DNA from 3 places in the Alishewanella sp. HH-ZS genome. Region 2 is predicted to be linked to each of the others. Evidence: predicted binding sites of a transcription regulator. Region 2 holds the regulator's gene; each other region holds the start of a gene.
The links. Region 2 encodes sigma-54, which starts transcription at its own class of promoters, with help from an activator protein. Its sites were predicted from a motif close to GTTGGCACGNNNNTNGNNT; they were not measured.
Positions count from the first base shown of each region.

Region 1 (6,638 bases), on a different contig from region 2:
CGGGCATATACCGCCAGAAAATCTGGTTTCGCCAGCTGCCAGATATCGTTGTAAATGCGCTCGACACATTGTTCGTGAAATTCGTTATGGCTGCGAAAGCTAATCAGATACTTTAGCAGCGCTTCGTGTGACAAGGCGGTGCCGCGGTAATGAATAAAGACGCTGGCCCAGTCTGGCTGCGAGGTGATCAAACAGTTCGATTTTAGTAGATGCGAGTGCAGCTTTTCTTCCACCTGACCCCGGGCGGGATCCAGTGCCAGCAACGCCGGCTGATATTGATACTGATCGACGCTGATGTCCAGCTCGTCCAGACAGACGCCCGGGATCCAGGTGGGCTGGAACGTCATGATCTCACTGACATTATGCAAGCTAACCTTGACCGTTTTACCGGCACAGGCCGACAGATCGCGTTGCATCGTCTGATAAACCTGACCAACGTCGGCAAAGCGGCTTTGATTAAAGCTGTTCAGGTACAGCTTAAATGACTTGGATTCAATCAGATTCGGTGAGTCGAACGGCACCACAAAGGTAGCCAGCGCCACCTGCGGTTTACCCTTGCTATTAAGCCACGACAGTTCATAACCATGCCAGATATCCTGCCCGACAAAGGGCAGTTGCTGACCCAGACCGATAGCCTCGCGGCCAAGGCTGCGGGGAACAGCCTGTAACAGCGCAGCATCGTACTGATCAACATACTCAGTGATTTTGCCAAGACTGAGCTCGGCCAGAACATCGGTGTGGCTTTTGGTCATTTCGGATTCTTTTTCGCTAGGTTTTTCGCTATCAGGCGTTTTTCGCTACAATGGGCTGATTTTAGCATAACCAACCCCGGGAGTAGAGGTGTCTGTCGAACAAGCTTACGCAAAATTTATCGAACAAAGTCTGGCCTGGCACAGTGCTCAGGGTATTAGCATGCAAACTTGGCGCGATCCGGCTCAGGTGTCGCCCTGTGAAGTGTCGCAGCTAAATGACGAGCAGGTAAGCTGGCAACCGGTACCGCAGCAACCGGCCGCAGATTTTAGTAATGTCGAGCTGGCACTGGAGCTGGAACTGCACCCTGACATTAAAGCCTTTTACAGTAGCTGGTTTGGCGCCAATCTGGCAGCGGAGCATACCAAAGGCAAGCTGGCATTATTAATGCCCTGGCATGCCGCCGATATCGCCCGCTTACAGGAAAATATTATCGGTCATATTTTGATGAAGCGCCGTTTACGCCAGCAGGAGACGGTGTTTTTTGCGGTAACCGATGATGAAAATATTATGCTGTCGGTGCTCAATAGCAGTGGCGAAGTGTTTCAGGAAAGTGTCGGCCAGGAGGTTAAGGTAAAGCTAGCCGACAATTTGGCCGCTTTTCTGGCCGAGCTAAAGCCGCTGGCTTATTCGCCGCTGTTTGACTGACATTCCCAGGCGATATTCGACAGCAACTGACAGTTGTCACAGCGAAAATCGAAGACTCCGGCTTGCGGCGCGGCTAAACGCCAGTTACCACCACAGCCGGGGCAGCATTTATCGGCTTCAGCCTGGCAATCGGCACTACTGCCGCTATAAAGCGCATACCAAATCGGCCGCTGGTTTTGTCTGGCCAATTGTGCCGCCAACTTCCGGCCCTGGCGGTTAAGTTTGCTCTGGTATTGCTGCAGACTGTTTTCAGCGGTTTTGTGCAGCACCCGATCTTGCTGCAGCTGAATTTCGTCCAGCGCCTGAAACTGCAGCTGCCAGCGGATCAGCGCTTCATAATCGGCCGCTGCAGCTTTAAGCCAAAACAAAGGCACAGGTTGCAGTGTATCGGCGCAGCGCAGTGGCGAGCAGGTATCGGCATAGGTGGTAAAGAGCACCAGCTCAGCCGGTAGTTCTGTGACAGTTTGCTGTGACATCAGATCCTGGCCCAGCAGTTGGCATTGCGGGTAACCCAGGCCTGCTGCAGCTAATTGCTGTTCTGCGGTCTTAACGCGGGCACTGGCGTGCTGACCGCTTAGCGCATCCGCGGTTGGCAACACCAGCCGGCTGCAAAATGCTTCGCCGGTAAAGGCGGTAGGAAACTCACGCCCCAGCATCTGACCATTAAAAATCAAGGCTTCCAGATAGCGGCGAATGGCTTGCTCGGCCAGGCTGAACTCGGTATCGGCAATCAGCGTAAAGCGCAGCTCAGCCAGATACATCAGGGCGTTCCAGCAGCTGTAATAGCCGGTCGAGTTTTTGTTCTATCCGTGTCAGACGGGCGCTTAGCGGCTCTTCTGATACGACGGGTGTTGTCTCGCCGTCCTGTGCTTCGTCTGCCGGCGGCAAGCCGGGATTATTACGCCACTGCTGATAGGCGCTGAATAAATCCGGCCCTGCCAACTGTCCGGCCAGGCGGCCGCGTAACAATGCCAGATTGACGGTTTTACCCTCTTGTTGCAGTTGTCTGGCGGTGACTTGCACCAGTTGCAGCGCTTTGCTCATTCGTTTCGTCATTTTCGCTAAAATTTCGTTTAATTTAGCACTTTAGCCTGATGCTGAATAGCAGTGTTTCGTTAAGGCCATGTATTATATCGCTATTTTATTTTGGCCTTAGTTTTGCTTGGTTTGGCATTGTCGGTGCTAATAGCGCCAATACAACAATAATTCAGGAGTTTTTTATGTTTTCTGCTGCCGCCGTGCAAAAATTACTTATCGTTACTGCTGCCACCCTGGCATTATCTGGCTGTGTGGTTGCCATTGGTGATAAAACCGAAACCTCATCGGAAAGTGGCTGGCGTAAAACCCAGCAATTTAATCTGCAAACCATTAACCAACTGGCCTTGGGCGTGAGCAGTGAAGAGGTGCGCAATATGCTGGGGGCGCCGGATTTCACCGAGCTGTTTCAAAAAGATGGCCAGCAGGTGCAAGTTTTGTTTTATCGCACTCATCACCGGCACAGCGATGGTAAAACCACCAAAGACGAATGTACGCCTTTGGTGTTTAAAGATAACCGTTTAAGCGGCTGGGGTGATAAGGCTTATCAATATCTGTAAGTGGTCTGTTAGGGCGAGCTTTCTCACCGGGCGGATTTAGCTTAATGCAGTAAGGTATTAAGCTCATCGATGACGTCTGACCAATCGGAATCGGCGCGCCAGGCTTCGCGTAAAAAGCTGGCCTGAGCGCGGTTCCAGAACGGCGCATCGGCCAGCTCCATCCCGGCGCTAAGTTTATGCCGCCGCACAAACGCCTGGATCTGTTCCGGGCTGTTTTCTAAACCCAGCTGGGCAAACAGGGTGCTCAGAGTGTGTTTACTGGTATCCATGGTGCTCCTCCGTTTTGGCTTTCGCTTTAAAAAGTATAGCTGAGTTTGTGCTAATGAAATCGTGCTTGGCAAGCTCAGAGGCGACTGCTATTGTGAATAAAAAAACAACAATAAAAGGTGAGCGATGTTAGCCCAGGTCAGTCATATCGAACCCAGTCAATTAAAGGCCGCGCTATTAGGCGGTGAAGATCTTAAACTTGCCGCCTCTGTGCTGTACCAGTCTTATTACGATGATCCGCTGTTTATGGAAATCTTTCGCGCGGCAGAGCGGGAATATGAGGCACGGCTGCGCTCGGCGATCCGGGAAGAGCTCAGCACCTTTTGGCAGGCCGGGCAGCCGATTATTGGTTTGTTTCAGGGCGAACAACTGCTGGGCGTCGCCTGTGTGGTTGGCCCTGACTCCGGTATTGGCAGTAGCCGGCTTTGGCATTGGCGTCTGAAGATGTTGCTGACTGCGGGCCTACTGTCTACCCGGCAGATGCTAAATAAAGAAGAGAAAATTCATGCCGCGATGCCGGCTAAACGCTATCATATGCTGGCCTTTATTGCCGTGGTGCCAAAGTATCAGCATGCGGGTCTGGGGCATTACTTACTGGAGGCGGTTGACAGTCTGGTAGATGAAGATCCATCGTCTGCCGGCATCGGGGTTTTCGTGACCTTGCAAAAATATCAGGCGTTTTTTGCCGATGATCATTATCAACACGTCACGACACTGAGCTTTAATACCGTGCAGGGCAGTCTGATGTTCCGGTCACGGCAACAACATTAAGCGGGAGGCGATGCAGAAATTGTCAGAGCAACCATTCCAACGTTTTCAGGATTTTTACCCATTTTATCTGCGGGAGCATGCTAATCCGATCTGCCGGGCCTTGCACTATATTGGCAGTAGCCTGGTGTTACTGGTGCTGGCGTGGGTGATATTAAGCCAGCAGTGGCTCTGGCTTTGCAGCCTGCCGCTAATCGGCTATGGCTTTGCCTGGCTGGGTCATTTTGGCTTTGAACATAACAGGCCGGCTACCTTTAAGTATCCGTTTTATAGTCTGGCCGCCGATTGGGTGATGTATAAAGACTTTCTTACCGGGCAACTGGAGCGCAAACTCAAGGCCGCGCTGGCGCAGGCATAGGGTGTGGCACCGGATCAGGATGGGATCCGGTGGGGCGGCAGGTTAAAGGCTGCCAGATGCAAGCCACTTAAAACCAATTCAGCCTGATACCGGCTTTCGCCGTCAGCGCTAAAATCGACCTGATAGCAGGTGACAAAGCGCTGGCGTTGGCCGATTTTGCGAAAGCGATAGCAACTGCGACCACATTCCAGATACTGTAATTGATGCTGACGGCATAATTGGCGCGCTAACAGGATGGCGCGTTCGTCCTGTTTACGTTGCAACCAAAAGCCGTAACCGATAGTGATAACAATAAGTAAAAGTATAATACTGGTCATGAATACCTCTGTCCGGGGTAAAGCATAATGCTGGCGGTGCTGGCTTTTTACAAGGCTTTGGCTGCGACCCGGGCCGTTATTTGCTAAACTGCCAGCCCTGATTAGCCGCAGTCTGACCGCAAAAGGATGCTATGTCCCGGCAACAACTCCCGCTATTGTTACAGCAACTGGAAACTGAACTCAGAGCCGCAGCGCTATGGTCGGCCCAGCCGCCGGCGCCTTCAGCGCTGGCCAGTACCGCCCCTTTTTGCTGCGATACACTGCCTTTAGAGCAGTGGTTACAGTTTATCCTGATCCCAAGGCTTAATGCGTTGTTAGATGGCAAGCTGCCACTACCCACTAAGGTCGCGATCCTGCCGCTGGCAGAACTTGTTTATGCAGAGCGTGCTCAGCAGCTGGGCGTTTTACTCAGCGTAATCGGGGAGATTGATCAGTGTCTGAATCAAGCCTGAGTCCGGTGCCAGCCGCTGCTGAACCGCTACTGACCATTCTGTATCAGGATCAGTACCTGGTGGCGGTGGATAAGCCCAGTGGCATGCTGGTACACCGCTCTTTTATAGATAAACATGAAACCCGTTTTGTGCTGCAAAGCCTGCGCGATCAGCTGGGGTGTCATGTGTATCCGGTGCACCGGCTGGATCGTCCCACCTCAGGTGTACTGGTATTTGCGTTATCGCCGGAGATTGCCCGGTTACTTAGTCAACAAATTGAAGCCGGGCAATGGCGCAAAGGGTATCTGGCAATAGTTCGGGGTGTGGTGAAAACGGCCGGTACGCTGGATTATCCGTTAAAGGAGCAGCTGGATGCGATTGCCGATAAAAAGGCCCGTAGCGATAAAGCGGCGCAAAGTGCAGTAACCCGCTATTTACCGCTGCAGCAGGTTGAGCTGCCGTTTGCGGTGAGTCGTTATCCTACCAGCCGCTATAGTTTAGTGGCGCTGCAGCCGTTAACCGGCCGTAAGCATCAGCTGCGCCGTCATCTGGCGCATTTGCGCCATCCGATTGTCGGCGATACCAGCCATGGCGATGGCAAACACAACGCGTTTTTCCGCCAGCAATTTGATAGTGACCGCTTACTGCTTTGCGCTGTTATGTTGCAGCTGCCGCATCCGGTCAGCGGCGTAACGCTGCAGTTACAGGCTAGTCTGGCGGAGCTGGCTGCCTTGTGCCGGCAATTTGGCTGGCCGGATAACATCGCGTATTATCAACAGGTTTTTCAGCAATTTTTGGAGTAGGGTAGCATGCAAAAAATCGCCATTATGGTCGGTAGTGTGTACGGTGGCGCCGAGTATGTGGCCGAGCAGGCCGTGGAATTATTGTCAAAAAAAGGCTATCAGGCCAGGTGGTTTCAGCCCGCAGAGCTGGATGCCGTGCAGACCTTTGCGGCCGATTGCTGGTTAGTGATTACTTCGACCACCGGTCAGGGCGATATTCCGGATAATCTGTTTCCATTTTATGCCGACTGCCGCGATCGTTTTCCATTATTAACCGGCAAGCAGTTTGCGGTAATTGGTCTGGGTGACAGCAGCTATGGTGATACCTTCTGTGCTGCTGGCCGCCAGTGGTTTGAGCTGTTGACCGAACTGCAAGGCAGCCCGAAAGCCGAGATGCTGGAAATCGACGCCGGCGAAACCCTGCAGGCGGAAGATGTCGCCTTACCCTGGTTAGCCGCTAATTTCTAACCGTACTTTTAGACGTCTTTTTTAGCAGTACTTGTCCAGCTTACGATAGCTGCGCGCGCCCGGTGCCTGTAAGGCCGGGTCGTGTAGCTCGCTTAAGCGCTCACACCAGAGCGCGGTGGCGCCACAGACCGCTGCCGGCATCACCAGCAAATTCAGTACCGGCACCATACTACTGAGCGCAACCGCGCTGCCAAAAGACAGGCTCAGTAGGGGTTGCTGGCGCATATTTTTACGCAGCTCAATAAAGGCCACCT
Region 1 is NZ_LZEJ01000016.1:71,664-78,301, reverse strand. Features, by position in the region: gene queF (NADPH-dependent 7-cyano-7-deazaguanine reductase QueF) at 1-752, opposite strand, end outside; gene syd (SecY-interacting protein) at 841-1,398, shown strand; gene A9165_RS08350 (DUF2310 family Zn-ribbon-containing protein) at 1,377-2,159, opposite strand; gene A9165_RS08345 (hypothetical protein) at 2,146-2,454, opposite strand; gene A9165_RS08340 (DUF3192 domain-containing protein) at 2,619-2,993, shown strand; gene A9165_RS08335 (DUF2789 domain-containing protein) at 3,035-3,262, opposite strand; gene A9165_RS08330 (GNAT family N-acetyltransferase) at 3,387-4,031, shown strand; gene A9165_RS08325 (DUF962 domain-containing protein) at 4,042-4,386, shown strand; gene A9165_RS08320 (DUF3301 domain-containing protein) at 4,401-4,703, opposite strand; gene A9165_RS08315 (YqcC family protein) at 4,835-5,155, shown strand; gene truC (tRNA pseudouridine(65) synthase TruC) at 5,137-5,937, shown strand; gene A9165_RS08305 (flavodoxin domain-containing protein) at 5,944-6,384, shown strand; gene cysZ (sulfate transporter CysZ) at 6,406-6,638, opposite strand, start outside.
Region 1: A9165_RS08340 (DUF3192 domain-containing protein) is a predicted target of sigma-54. The motif match lies at 2,544-2,562, and genes of this name have one in related genera.

Region 2 (6,638 bases):
AGCAAGCAAACCTGGCCCGTCAAATCCGCCTATTAATATGTGATGTAGACGGCGTATTCTCGGATGGTCGGATCTATCTTGGCAACGCCGGCGAAGAGTTAAAAGCGTTTCACACCCGCGATGGCTATGGCATCAAAGCATTGCGCCAGGCCGGTATTGAGGTGGCGGTCATCACCGGCCGGCGTTCCGCTATTGTAGAGCAGCGCATGAAGGCACTGACTGTAAAGCACATCTATCAGGGCCAGGAAAATAAAATGGCCGCCTTTGCGGAAATTCTGGCGCTGTTGCAACTTCAGCCAGATCAGGTTGCCTATATAGGTGATGATCTGGCCGACTGGCAGGTAATGCAGCACTGTGGCCTGGCTGTCGCTGTGCGGGATGCCCATCCCTATCTGCAACAACAGGCGCACCTTTGCACCAGTTTACCCGGTGGCTATGGCGCGGTGCGGGAACTGTGTGATTTGTTACTGATTGCACAGCAGCGCTTTCTGCAATTTGATGGTAGCAGCACATGAGAAAGTTTTTCGTATTAAGTGTCACCGCCCTGGTACTGCTTGCGGCCTACTTATGGTTTGCGCCGCAAGGCGGCGATACCGATCGCCAGGCCGACCGCGAATTCCTGCCCGATTATATTGCGGAAAACCTGACCTTGCGTGTTTATGACCAGCAGGGCTATATTGCGGATCATCTGCAAGCCAAACGGCTGGAACATTTTGAGCAACTGGGTTTTACGCAGTTTGAATTGCCGCGCTACACCCTGTTTAACGATGAACATCAAGCCGCTTGGGAAATCAGCAGTCAGCAAGGTATTTGGTTTCCGGAAGATAAAATTATTCTGGAACAGCAAGTCCTGCTCAGAAATTTGCTGCCTGGCGAGTTTATTGAACAGGTTGAAACAGCCTCATTACAAATGCTGTTGCCAGAAAAAACGCTGCAAACGCATGAGCGGGTGCGGCTTAGCGGACCAGGCTTTTATATTCTGGGCATCGGCCTGCAGGCCGACCTCACGGCACAACATTTAGTGCTGCAAAAACATCTGGAAACGGTATACGCCAATGAAAACTAAGTTATTAATCGCTGCAGTATTTTTTAGTTCGCAAGCTCTGGCAGCGACGAAGCCAGATCATACTTTGCCGATTGCGATTAACGCAGATAATACTGAGGCGTCCATTCGCGATAATATCGCGGTTTACGTCAACAATGTCGAAGTCACCCAAGGCTCCTTGCTAATCAAAGCCGATAAGCTGGAGATCAATGCCAGTGCCGGTAAAGGTAATGAGGTGTTTATTTTTACCGGTCGTCCGGCTACCTATTCCCAGTTACTGGAAGGCGACCGGCCGGTAACAGCCCAAGCGAATGAGATCCGCTACGATTTGGCCAGCCGGACCCTGACGCTGACTGCGGATGCCGAGCTTACCCAAAGCGGTTCTCTGGTGCGTGGTGATGTGATTCGTTATAACATCGAGTTACAACAGTTAACGGCCGGCAGTGAACAAAACCGGCGGGTAACCACCATTTTCACGCCAGAAACCAAGGAAAATCAATGAAGTTAGTGGTTTCACATCTGGCCAAAAGCTATAAAGGCCGGCAGGTGGTAAAAGATGTCAGTCTGGAAGTCAAAGCAGGTCAGATCGTTGGCTTGTTGGGACCCAATGGTGCCGGCAAAACCACCACTTTTTATATGATTGTTGGTCTGGTGCCATCCGATAAAGGTCAGATCACGTTAAACGAGCAAGATATCACCTTCGCCCCTATTCATCAGCGGGCCCGGGCGGGTATTGGTTATTTACCGCAGGAAAGTTCGATTTTCCGCAAATTGACGGTATACGACAATTTGCTGGCAATTCTGGAAACCCGAAAGGAACTTAACCGCCAGCAAAGGGAAGAAATCGCCGATGACCTGCTGGAAGAATTTCATATTGGCCATATTAAAAATAGCCTTGGTATGGCGCTGTCCGGTGGTGAGCGGCGGCGGGTAGAGATCGCACGCGCTCTGGCCGCAGATCCTGCTTTTATTTTGCTGGATGAACCCTTTGCCGGCGTGGACCCGATTTCGGTGCTGGATATTAAAAAAATTATTCAGCACCTATGCCAGCGCGGCATCGGGGTACTGATCACTGACCATAATGTGCGGGAAACCCTCGATGTCTGCGAAATAGCCTATATTGTCAGTCATGGTGAATTAATTGCCGCCGGCTCGCCGCAGGATGTGTTAGCGAATCAACAGGTCCGCGATGTATACCTGGGTGAGCAATTCAGGCTATAGTAGGGCAATCAGCGTCAAGTCCTCCACCCGCTGACACGGAAGGCGCAATCAGGCGGCACAGACCGCAGCCACTTCCAGGATGGAGGGGATATACTCAGGAGAGAATCAGACTTACATGAAGCCGTCTTTACAACTTCGCCTTGGCCAACAGCTAACAATGACGCCGCAGCTGCAGCAAGCGATCCGCTTATTGCAGCTTTCCACCATTGAGCTGCAGCAGGAAATTCAGGAAGCGCTGGATGCCAACCCCTTGCTTGAGCCCGACGACGACTTCGAACCGGGCACGCCCGAGACCGACCTGAGCCTGTCGAATATCAACCGTGAAGAAAGCAGCGGGTCAACGTCTGACAGTGAAGACTACCAGGCTGGTAATGACGATTATCCGGAATTTAATGACGTTAGTGAGCGCGATACCAGCGAGGCAATGGCCGAGCAGAATATCCAGGAGGACTTACCACTGGACAATAACTGGGACGATTTAGTCAGTGCCGCCCCGGTCAGCAATGGCGCCCTGCCAGACGAGGATCTGGTATATCAGGGCGAAACCACTGAAACCTTGCAGGATTATTTGCGTTGGCAAATGGACCTTACCCCTTTTTCTGAGACAGACCGCGCCATTGCCGAAGTCATTATTGAAGCCGTCGATGAAGCCGGTTTACTGACCATAGATGTGGAAGATATCTTAGCCTCACTGCAGCTGCCGGATGTCGAAGCCGATGAAGTCGAGGCTGTATTAAAACGGATCCAATTGTTTGACCCTGTCGGTGTGGCGGCCCGCTCAGTGAAAGAGTGCTTGCTGATCCAGCTACGGCAGTTTGATCCTGCCACCCCCTATTTAAATGATGCAAAACAAATAATCAGCGAATATACCGACTTTTTAGCTAACCGGGACTTTCGTTCTTTGATGCGGGTGACTAAACTCAAAGAAGATGAGTTAAAAGAAGTGATGCGCCTGATCCACAGCCTGAACCCGCGCCCCGGCGCCGATGTGATCAGGCAGGAACAGCAATATGTGATTCCTGATGTAGTGGTTACCAAGGTTAAAGGTCGTTGGCAGGTGGAGCTGAATCCGGATGCCATGCCCAAAGTGAAAATCAACCAGCAGTATGCTGCGCTGTCCAGAACGGTCAGAAGCAGTACCGACAGCCAGTTTATCCGCTCACATCTGCAGGAGGCGAAATGGTTTTTGAAAAGTCTGGAAAGCCGCAACGAAACCTTGCTAAAGGTCGCCAACTGTATCGTGCAACAGCAACAAGCCTTTTTTGAGCATGGCGAAGAGGCCATGAAACCCATGGTATTAAATGATGTGGCAGAAATGGTAAGTATGCATGAGTCAACAATTTCCCGGGTTACTACCCAAAAGTATATGCATACGCCGCGCGGAATTTTTGAACTTAAATTCTTCTTCTCCAGTCATGTTAGTACAGAGAGTGGTGGTGAATGTTCATCTACCGCCATCCGTGCCTTTATTAAGAAATTGGTGGCAGCAGAGAACCCGGCTAAGCCACTGAGTGACAGTAAGATGGCAGAAATCTTATCCGAACAGGGGATCAATGTCGCAAGGCGTACCATCGCCAAGTACCGTGAATCGCTGTTTATTGCGCCATCTAATCAACGAAAGACCTTGCTGTAAGTGTCTTAACAAGAAGGAAGAGTCTATGCAAATCAACTTAACTGGCCGTCATGTAGAAATTACCGACTCTCTGAGAGAATATGTAGACAGTAAATTTTCCAAGCTGGAGCGTCATTTCGAGAATATCAATAACGTGCATGTTATTCTGAACGTGGAAAAACTGAAGCAAATCGCTGAAGCCAAAGTACATTTGAACGGCGGTGAAGTTTTTGCTGTGTCAGAGGATGAAAATATGTATGCTGCAATTGACCAGTTAATTGATAAACTGGACCGGCAAGTGATTAAACACAAAGAAAAGTTGTCGCGACACTAACCATGATAAATTTAAGCGCTATGCTGGAGAAGAACTGCACCAAGAGTGCAGTTCTTTTTAACAGCAAAAAACGGATCCTCGAATATATTGCCGAGCTGGCTCATCAACAGCTGCCAGAGATGTCTGAGTACAGCATTCTGGAAGCCCTGATGACCCGGGAAAAGCTGGGTTCAACCGGTATTGGTGGTGGTATTGCCATTCCCCATGGCAAGCTCGACTGCGTCACCTCACCGATCCTGATATTTGTGGTAAGCCAGGATCCGATCCCCTTTGACGCTATCGATAACCAGGGCGTCGATATTTTTTGTGCCATCCTGATCCCGAAAGATCAGTGTCAGGCTCACTTAACTACACTTTCTGGTATTGCAAAACTGCTGACCCAAAAAGATCTGACCAAAAAGATCCGACATGCCAGTTCTGATCAGGAGCTGTATCAGTTATTAATGGACTATAGCCAACAAACGGGTGAAAAATGAAACTGCTGGTAGTCAGTGGCCGCTCAGGTTCAGGAAAATCGGTGGCGCTGAGAGTAATGGAAGATTTGGGCTACTACTGCGTCGACAATATTCCGGTTAATTTATTACCGACTCTCGCTAATGCGGTGATGGGTCAGTATGAGCGGGTTGCCGTCAGTATTGACGTACGTAATCTGCCGAATGAACCGGAAGAGCTGGCGGAGATCCTGTCTTACCTGCCGCGTAAGCTGGAACTGACTATCCTGTATCTGGATGCGGACCACACTACCCTGATTAAACGCTTTAGCGAAACCCGGCGTTTACATCCGCTATCTCACCAGGCGATGTCACTGGATGAAGCGATCTCCCGCGAACAGCAACTGTTAGATCCTATTGCCAGCCGCGCCGATCTCTATATTGATACCACTGACCTTAACGTACACCAACTGGCAGAAGTATTGCGTGAACGGATCCTTGGCCAGAAAACCGGTCGCCTGGTGATCCTGTTTGAGTCCTTTGGCTTTAAATATGGCATTCCCAAGGATGCCGACTTTGTGTTTGATGCCCGTTTTCTGCCCAATCCGCACTGGGAACCAGAGTTAAAGCCCCTGACGGGTCTGGATCAGCCAGTAAAGGACTATCTGGCGGCAGAAGCCATAGTAGGTAAATATATCTGGCAAATTAACAGCTTTATCAGCAGTTGGTTACCGCATCTGGAGCGTAATAGCCGCAGCTACCTGACAATCGCTATCGGTTGCACCGGTGGCCAACACCGTTCGGTTTATATCGCGGAAAGTCTGGCGGAAAGCTATCGCAGTCAACGTGATGATGTGCAAATCCGGCACCGGGAGTTAAAACGTCATCATGGCCGCTAAACTCAGTCAACAGGTTACCATCATCAATCAGCTGGGGTTACATGCCAGGGCTGCCACTAAGTTGGTACAACTGTGCCAGAAATTTTCGGCTAAGGTTGAACTGGTGCAGGATGACGGTAAAACGGCCGATGCCGGTAGTGTGCTGGCACTGCTGATGCTGGCCAGTAGCAAGGGCAAAACCCTGACTGTTACCACTGAAGGGCCTGATGCTGCAGCAGCGCTAGAGGCGATAGTGGCGTTAATAGACGCCGGCTTTGACGAGCTCTGAACCGGCGATTTCGGCCGGTTTTTCTTTATTCCCCCCCCTAAATCTGCTATCTTTACTGCCTTGTTCAGTTTTTTTAATTGAAAATTAGTAGCTTGAACTACTCTTAAACAGCAATCCGCGCCACGCTGGGGTGCGTATCAACCGCAATTTCAGGCTATCTAAACAGGAGTAGCTTATGTTATATGTGGTCCTCTCGATCTTTTTGCTCGCCTGTATCGCGCCACATCTGTATCGACTGCTCGGTAAACATACTGGTCTGGTGCTAGCGTTGTTACCCGCTACGCTATTTATCTATTTCGCCAGCCAACTCAGTGCCGTCAGTCAGGGGCAGCCGCTGCTGCAAAGCTGGCCATGGTTTCCGGGGCTGGGTATTCAGCTCAGCTTTATGCTGGATGGCTTGTCGTTACTCTTTGCCTTACTGATCACCGGTATCGGCACCTTTATCCTCTGCTATGCCGGCCAATATCTGCAAGGGCATCCGGCACTGGGGCGCTTTTTTTTATTCTTGCTCAGCTTTATGGGCGCCATGCTCGGCCTGGTATTATCCGATAATCTGATCACCTTATTTGTGTTCTGGGAACTGACCACCGTCAGCTCCTTTATGCTGATCGGCTTTAATCACGAAGATAGCGAGTCACGCCAAAAAGCCCATCAGGGGTTGATGGTAACAGTGCTGGGTGGTTTGGCGCTGATGACAGGGCTGATTATGCTGGGTATGGCCGCGGGCAGCTATCAACTGAGTGATGTGCTGCAACAGGATTTGACCGGTCACAGCCTCTATCTACCGATGCTGATCCTGATCCTGCTGGGAGCCTTTACCAAATCAGC
Region 2 is NZ_LZEJ01000014.1:39,542-46,179, reverse strand. Features, by position in the region: gene kdsC (3-deoxy-manno-octulosonate-8-phosphatase KdsC) at 1-515, shown strand, start outside; gene lptC (LPS export ABC transporter periplasmic protein LptC) at 512-1,066, shown strand; gene lptA (lipopolysaccharide transport periplasmic protein LptA) at 1,056-1,547, shown strand; gene lptB (LPS export ABC transporter ATP-binding protein) at 1,544-2,266, shown strand; gene A9165_RS07500 (RNA polymerase factor sigma-54) at 2,382-3,899, shown strand; gene hpf (ribosome hibernation promoting factor) at 3,925-4,212, shown strand; gene ptsN (PTS IIA-like nitrogen regulatory protein PtsN) at 4,215-4,688, shown strand; gene rapZ (RNase adapter RapZ) at 4,685-5,542, shown strand; gene A9165_RS07480 (HPr family phosphocarrier protein) at 5,532-5,810, shown strand; gene A9165_RS07475 (proton-conducting transporter membrane subunit) at 5,986-6,638, shown strand, end outside.

Region 3 (6,638 bases), on a different contig from region 2:
AGGATGAGACCACCAACGCACTGAACCTGAAACGGCCGACCTCGTCAGTGGTAGCCCAGGAAGAAGACAGCAGCGAAATCAAGCCGCTTACTGCGGATGAGATTGAACAGATCCGGCAGGCTGCGTATGAAGAAGGTGTAGCTCAGGGTAAAGAAGAAGGCTTTAGTCAGGGTTATCAGGACGGACGTTTGCAAGGTCTGCAGGATGGCACGGCGCAGGGATTGGCTGAGGGTAAGAAACAAGGCCTGATGGCAGTGCAACCGGAAATTGATGAAAAACTGGGCCAGCTGACCTTGCTGCTGGACCAGCTACAACAACCGTTGGCCGGTTTGAACCAGCAGGTAGAGCAGAGCTTGCTGGAGTTAGCCCTGGCAATGGCCAAGGCGGTGATTGGGGTCGAGGTCAAGACCAATCCGCAGGTGATCCTATTGGCTATACAGGAAGCAACGGCCGCATTACCACTGAAAACCGAACTGATGCGGATTAAATTACATCCTGATGATCTCGCCATTATCCGTAGTCATTACAGTGACGAGCAAATACAAGCCCAACACTGGCAACTGCTGGCCGATCCCTTGCTTGAGCGCGGTAGTTGCCTGGTCGAAGCTGAAAAAACCAGTGTTGACAGAAGTTTGACGCAACGCATTAACAGCAGTCTGGAACACTTCCTGCATCAGGCCGATAACGAACACTAATCAGGCCCTCCGGCCGTTGTGACAGTGAGCTAAGATGGCTGAACCCGCTAAACTGCAGCAGTTTTTGCAGCAACAACATCAATTTATTCAATCCAGCAAGCCTGCGGTGTCCGGCCGTTTGGTGCGGGTCGTCGGTTTGACCCTGGAAGCCACCGGCTGCAGCGCTGCCATTGGTCAGGCGTGTTTAGTTGAGGGTGCCCGTGGCGATCTGCTGGCTGAAGTGGTTGGCTTTGCACAGGATAAAGTGTTTTTAATGCCGCAAGAGGATATCGAGGGCGTGGTACCGGGTGCCAGGGTAACTCCGTTACTGCAGTACAAAGGGGTACCTCTAAGTATGAGCTTATTGGGGCGGGTGATTGACGGTGTTGGCAGACCTCTGGACGGTAAAGGCCCCATCGCGGCGACGCAGTTTAGCAGTGGCAAAGGTAAAGCCATAAACCCTTTACACCGGCGTCCGATTAAACAGCCGCTGGATGTCGGCGTCCGCACTATCAATGCCATCCTGACAGTGGGAAAAGGCCAGCGTATGGGCCTGTTTGCCGGCTCTGGGGTCGGAAAGAGCGTACTGCTCGGCATGATGACCCGCGGCACTGCCGCAGATGTTATCGTGGTCGGGCTGGTCGGTGAGCGTGGTCGGGAGGTAAAAGAGTTTATCGATGAGATCCTGGGCGAAGACGGTAAAAGCCGGGCTGTGGTCGTGGCGGCGCCGGCAGATGTTTCGCCGCTGATGCGGCTAAAAGGCTGTGAAACCGCGGTTCAGGTTGCGGAGTACTTCCGGGACCAAGGGCTTGATGTGTTATTACTTATTGATTCAATTACCCGCTATGCCCAGGCCCAGCGTGAGATAGCTCTGGCGGTGGGCGAGCCGCCCGCGACTAAAGGTTATCCTCCTTCGGTGTTTGCCAAATTACCGGCACTGGTGGAGCGGGCTGGTAACGGCTCCGGCCATCAGGGCTCAATTACGGCCTTTTACACGGTATTATCTGAAGGCGATGATTTACAGGATCCGATTGCCGATGCGTCACGGGCGATCCTGGATGGCCATATCGTGTTATCGCGACAACTTGCTGACGCTGGACACTTTCCTGCCATCGATATTGAGAAGTCAATTAGCCGGGTGATGCCGGCCGTTACCAGTGAAGAGCATCAGTTACTGGCGCGTAGCATTAAGCAACTCTATGCCAGCTATCAGCAAAGTAAAGATCTGATCGCTATCGGCGCCTATGTTCGCGGTAGTGATCCTCAGTTGGATCTGGCGATCCAATTGTTACCGCGGATCAATCAGTTCCTGCAGCAGGGGATGAAGGATGTCGTACCTTACGATGATTGTCTCAGTGCATTAAGCCAGCTGGCGCCGAATCAACGGGGTAGAACATGAGCAGTAAGCTAGCGTTGTTGATCAAAGTTCAAAAAGAGCGCGAAGAACAGTTACAGGCCAACTTTGTCCGGGCACAACAGATGTACCAGCAAGCCGAGCAAAAATATCAGGGGCTTGCGCAATACCGCACTGACTACATCCAACAAAGCCAGCAGCAGGGCTCAATAGGGCTGGGCGGCAGGCAGTATAACCAGTTTCTGGCCTTTATCAGCAAATTAGATGAGGCATTAAGCCAGCAAGCGCGGGTGGTACAGCAAAGCCGAAACGCAGCTGAACAACGCAAACAAAGCTGGTTGAAGATGCAAACCAAACGTAAGGCATTAGAGAAATTGCTGCAGTTAGCAGCTGAACGTGAACAGCTGACGCAGGAGCGGCAGCAACAAAAACTGGCAGATGATTATGCCCTGCAGCGCTTTATGCAGCAGCGGCTGTTGCTAAACAGTGACTAGGGCGTGTTGACGTTTGCTGCTTAGATTTTGTTCGCACTGGCGGCGTTTTGATCGCGAAACGAGGAGCGCAGTTTAGTCATTCTAAATAAGTGACGAGTGAAGCTACCGCGTCCTGCTCTCGCCCCTGACCTGCATCCATGCAGGCCACAAAGAGCAAAGCGCCGCCAGCGCGAACCCTCCGGGCAGCGTTTGGCTGGCGTTTCTACTGCGTTATCGCTTGTTCATGTAGAATAACTACACATCACAAGCTCTGCCTTGTATAAACACCAGCCAAACGGCTGCAAAAACAAGCAGTAAACGTCAACACGCCCTAAGCAGAGGCAGCGGGTCAAACCGACAGCGTGAGCTGGCGCGCCGATGTCATTACCCCGGGTCACTGAAAACTGGCGCGAATTTTGAATGTAATTTGTCAGCAGTACTGTGACAAGCATTTTTGCAGCGCAAAGATGGCGAACAAATAAAGCCCAAGGTCAGTCAGTGCACAAGCTAATACTGACCGCAGGCGCAAGTAGCAACGGATTACAGGTATATCTCTATGACGCAAGGTGTGCAGATATCAATGCTGTTAAACCCGGCAGAGTCGCTGGCATTTAGCGAAGTGCCGGGTTTTGCCACTACGGCGGAGGCTGGCTATAACGGCGAAACCACTTTTGCCCGCTTGCTCAGTGACGAACAACAACAACAGTTGCCGCAGCGGCAGTCTGTTGCCGCTGTACCCAGCCAGCTTGCCTCCCCTGAACCCGTTGCAGAAGCTGAGCTGACTCCGCTACCGGTACCAGCCGTTGTGGCAGCGGATCCGGCCGGGCAATCAGTGGCAGCAGCTGCTGAATCAATACCAGTAGAATTGTCTGATGCGGACATTGCCGTCTGGTCCGAAATTTCGTTACCGCCTGTTGAACCTGAGCCGGTTGCACAGCAGGCGGCTATTTCCTGGTTGGGCTTAATTGAACAGGCAAACCAAACCAGTGCACAGTTGGATAAAAAGCGTTTTATGGCGATCCAACAGCAGTTAATGCAGCACCAGGTAATTGAACAGCAAATCGGGCCTGTACCAGAGTCGCCATTATTACCGGCAGAGCAAGCAGAGTTAATTTTCAGTCAGCAGTTTGACACCACAAGACAACAGAGCAGTAGCAGCCCGACAACTAAAGTTGGCACGGCGCAGCAATTATCAGAGCCTGTAATATCTGCGCCCGCTATAGCGGCGTCGGCTACTGAGCCATCAGGCACCGAGGTTGAGCAAGAAACGGCTCAGGCCAACCTCGACCCCGTGCTGCAACTTCAGGCGAAGTCGGAGCGAACCGCTGTCACGCAAGCAGCGGCTGATTTAGAACGTACGATCATGCAGCCGGTGGTCAGTGCCAAAGCTGCAGGCGTTACCGACGGTCAGGCTGATAAAGCGATAGTCAGCACGCCGACTTCTGCTGTGCCGCAGACGCCACTTCAGCCAGCGATAGCTCCGGAAACTACCTCTGCCGCGATGCTTGCGCCGGAGCAAGAAGTTGTTGAACTGATGCAACAGATGCTGCCGTCCCAAGCGGCTCAGCAGACAGCCCCGTTGAGTAGCAGTAAAGCCGTCGCGGATCCAACAGTGCCAGTGGATAAAACGGCGGTTGAGCCGGTTGTTGTTATTAACGACGTAGCTGAGGTCGCTGCGCTGGCTGTTACGGCAGCGCCTCAGGCTGTCAGCCAGTCTGCGGCGCCGCTGCAAGCTGCGGTTAGCCGTGTTGCGGGAACCTCGCCGGCAGCAAAGGGAACAGCGGAGCGGCATAGTAAAGTTGACAGCGAAACAGCGTCACGCGAACTCAGTGCTGGTCGTAACGTCAGCCTGACAGAAGCGATTCCGCCAGCTGAAACCAGCGCAAACAATGCCTTGCCGCCGATTAGCCGGCTGGAAGTGGTGCTAGCCGCGAACAGCGGCAGCGCAGTGCCAGCTACCACCTTAACTGAAACGGCAACCCAATTACAAAGCCGGTTTGAGCAGCAACTGACACAGCAACAGAAAGCGGATGCTCCGCCAAGCGCTCCAGAGTTAAGTGCAAAATTAAAGCAACTGAATCTGCAGCAGCAGGATGCCACTTTGCAGCTGCGTGAGCGGGTGCATGTAATGGTCAGACAAAATATTCAGGTTGCCGAAATCCGGCTTGATCCTGCCGAGCTTGGTCAGATGCAGATCCGGGTAAATCTGCAGCAGGAACAAGCATCAGTGCAATTTATCGTGCAGCAGCAAGCAGCAAAAGAACTATTGGAGCAGCAAATGCCCCGCTTACGGGAAATGTTACAGCAACAAGGGATCCAATTGGGAGAAGGCCAGGTGCAGCAGCAGGAACGGCAGCAAACCGGTCAGAATAGTCAGGGGCAGCAGCAAGGCACAGAATTGGCTGATACAGGCGATGACGCAATGCCGACCCAGCAAATTCAGGTTAAGCTTTCTGAGCGTTTGGTTGACTACTATGCTTAAGCAACAGCCAACTGTCTGACTTTTCATTTACAAAGTTTCGGGCCGGTGAGCATAATAACATCTTTACAGTGGGGCTGAGGGAGCCGTGGTATGGCGGAAAATGAACTGGAATTGGTCGATCAGGGCGCAAAAAAGAAAAAACTGATCATTATCGGCGCCGCGGCCGGCCTGCTGTTAGTGTTGGCGGCGGTGGTATTTTTTCTGTTACCTGGCGATGATAGCAGCGCCCCAGTCACTGGCGAGCAAGCCGGAACTGAGGCTGGTACTGGCCCAACCGTGGCGCAGGGCTCGGCGCTTTATGTGCAGATGCCACGACCTTTCGTGTTTAATGTTGCGGGGGCAAACCGGGATCGGCTGGTACAGATCCGGGTGCAACTGATGGTCCGTGGCGATGCCAATCAGGCGCTGGCGATGCGGCATATCCCATTAATTGAAGGAACTTTACTGGCGACCTTTAGTACCGCCAGTGCTGATGAATTAATAACGTCAACCGGGAAAGAACAATTAAAGAACAAAGCGCTGATCGATTTGCAAACCGCGATGCTGGATGTGGTGGGCAGTGCTGTCGTCGCAGAAGTTTTGTTTACCGGTTTTGTGATGCAATAACAAGAGTGAATAACAGTGTCTGACTTACTATCGCAGGATGAAATTGATGCGCTGTTACATGGCGTCGATGAAGTCGAAGAAGAAGTAGATAGCAGCGATGGCGCCGATGGCGGGCGCACGGTGCAGTTTGACTTCTCATCCCACGACCGTATCGTTCGTGGTCGTATGCCTACGCTGGAAATGGTAAACGAGCGGTTTGCCCGTCATATGCGGATCAGTTTGTTTAATATGATGCGCCGCACTGCCGAGGTGTCAATCAACGGCGTGCAGATGATCAAATTCGGCGAATATGTTCATACCCTGTTTGTACCGACCAGCTTAAATATGGTGCGGTTCCGGCCATTAAAAGGTACCGGCCTGATCACCATGGAAGCGCGTTTGGTGTTCATTCTGGTAGATAACTTCTTTGGTGGTGATGGTCGTTATCACGCCAAGATTGAAGGCCGCGAATTTACGCCAACAGAGCGGCGTATTATTCAAATGCTGTTAAAACTGATTTTTGAAGATTACAAAGAAGCCTGGGCACCGGTAATGGATGTCTCGTTCGAGTATCTGGACTCTGAAGTCAACCCGGCAATGGCGAATATCGTCAGCCCGACAGAAGTGGTGGTGATTAGCTCCTTCCATATCGAACTGGACGGTGGTGGCGGCGATTTTCATGTCACCTTGCCGTATTCGATGTTGGAACCGATCCGCGAACTGCTGGATGCGGGTGTGCAGAGCGATAAGGAAGATACTGATCTACGCTGGTCAAAAGCGCTGCGTGACGAGATTATGGATGTGAAAGTTGACCTCAGTACCAAGATGCTGGACGTGGACTTGACCTTGCGTGACATTATGGAACTGAAAGCCGGTGACATTATCCCGGTTGAGATCCCGGAGCATATCACGGTATTAATCGAGGACTTACCCACCTTCCGCGCTAAGCTTGGCCGCTCACGGGACAATGTAGCGCTGAAGATCACCGAGAAAATTAAGCGGCCAGAGTCGGCGAAATCCGAAATGCAGGTCTTTACCAAGGGCGGCAGGCGCCTGGATAACGATGCCGA
Region 3 is NZ_LZEJ01000004.1:52,457-59,094, reverse strand. Features, by position in the region: gene fliH (flagellar assembly protein FliH) at 1-695, shown strand, start outside; gene fliI (flagellar protein export ATPase FliI) at 730-2,073, shown strand; gene fliJ (flagellar export protein FliJ) at 2,070-2,522, shown strand; gene A9165_RS02660 (flagellar hook-length control protein FliK) at 3,058-4,983, shown strand; gene fliL (flagellar basal body-associated protein FliL) at 5,074-5,589, shown strand; gene fliM (flagellar motor switch protein FliM) at 5,605-6,638, shown strand, end outside.
Region 3: A9165_RS02660 (flagellar hook-length control protein FliK) is a predicted target of sigma-54. The motif match lies at 2,905-2,923, and genes of this name have one in related genera.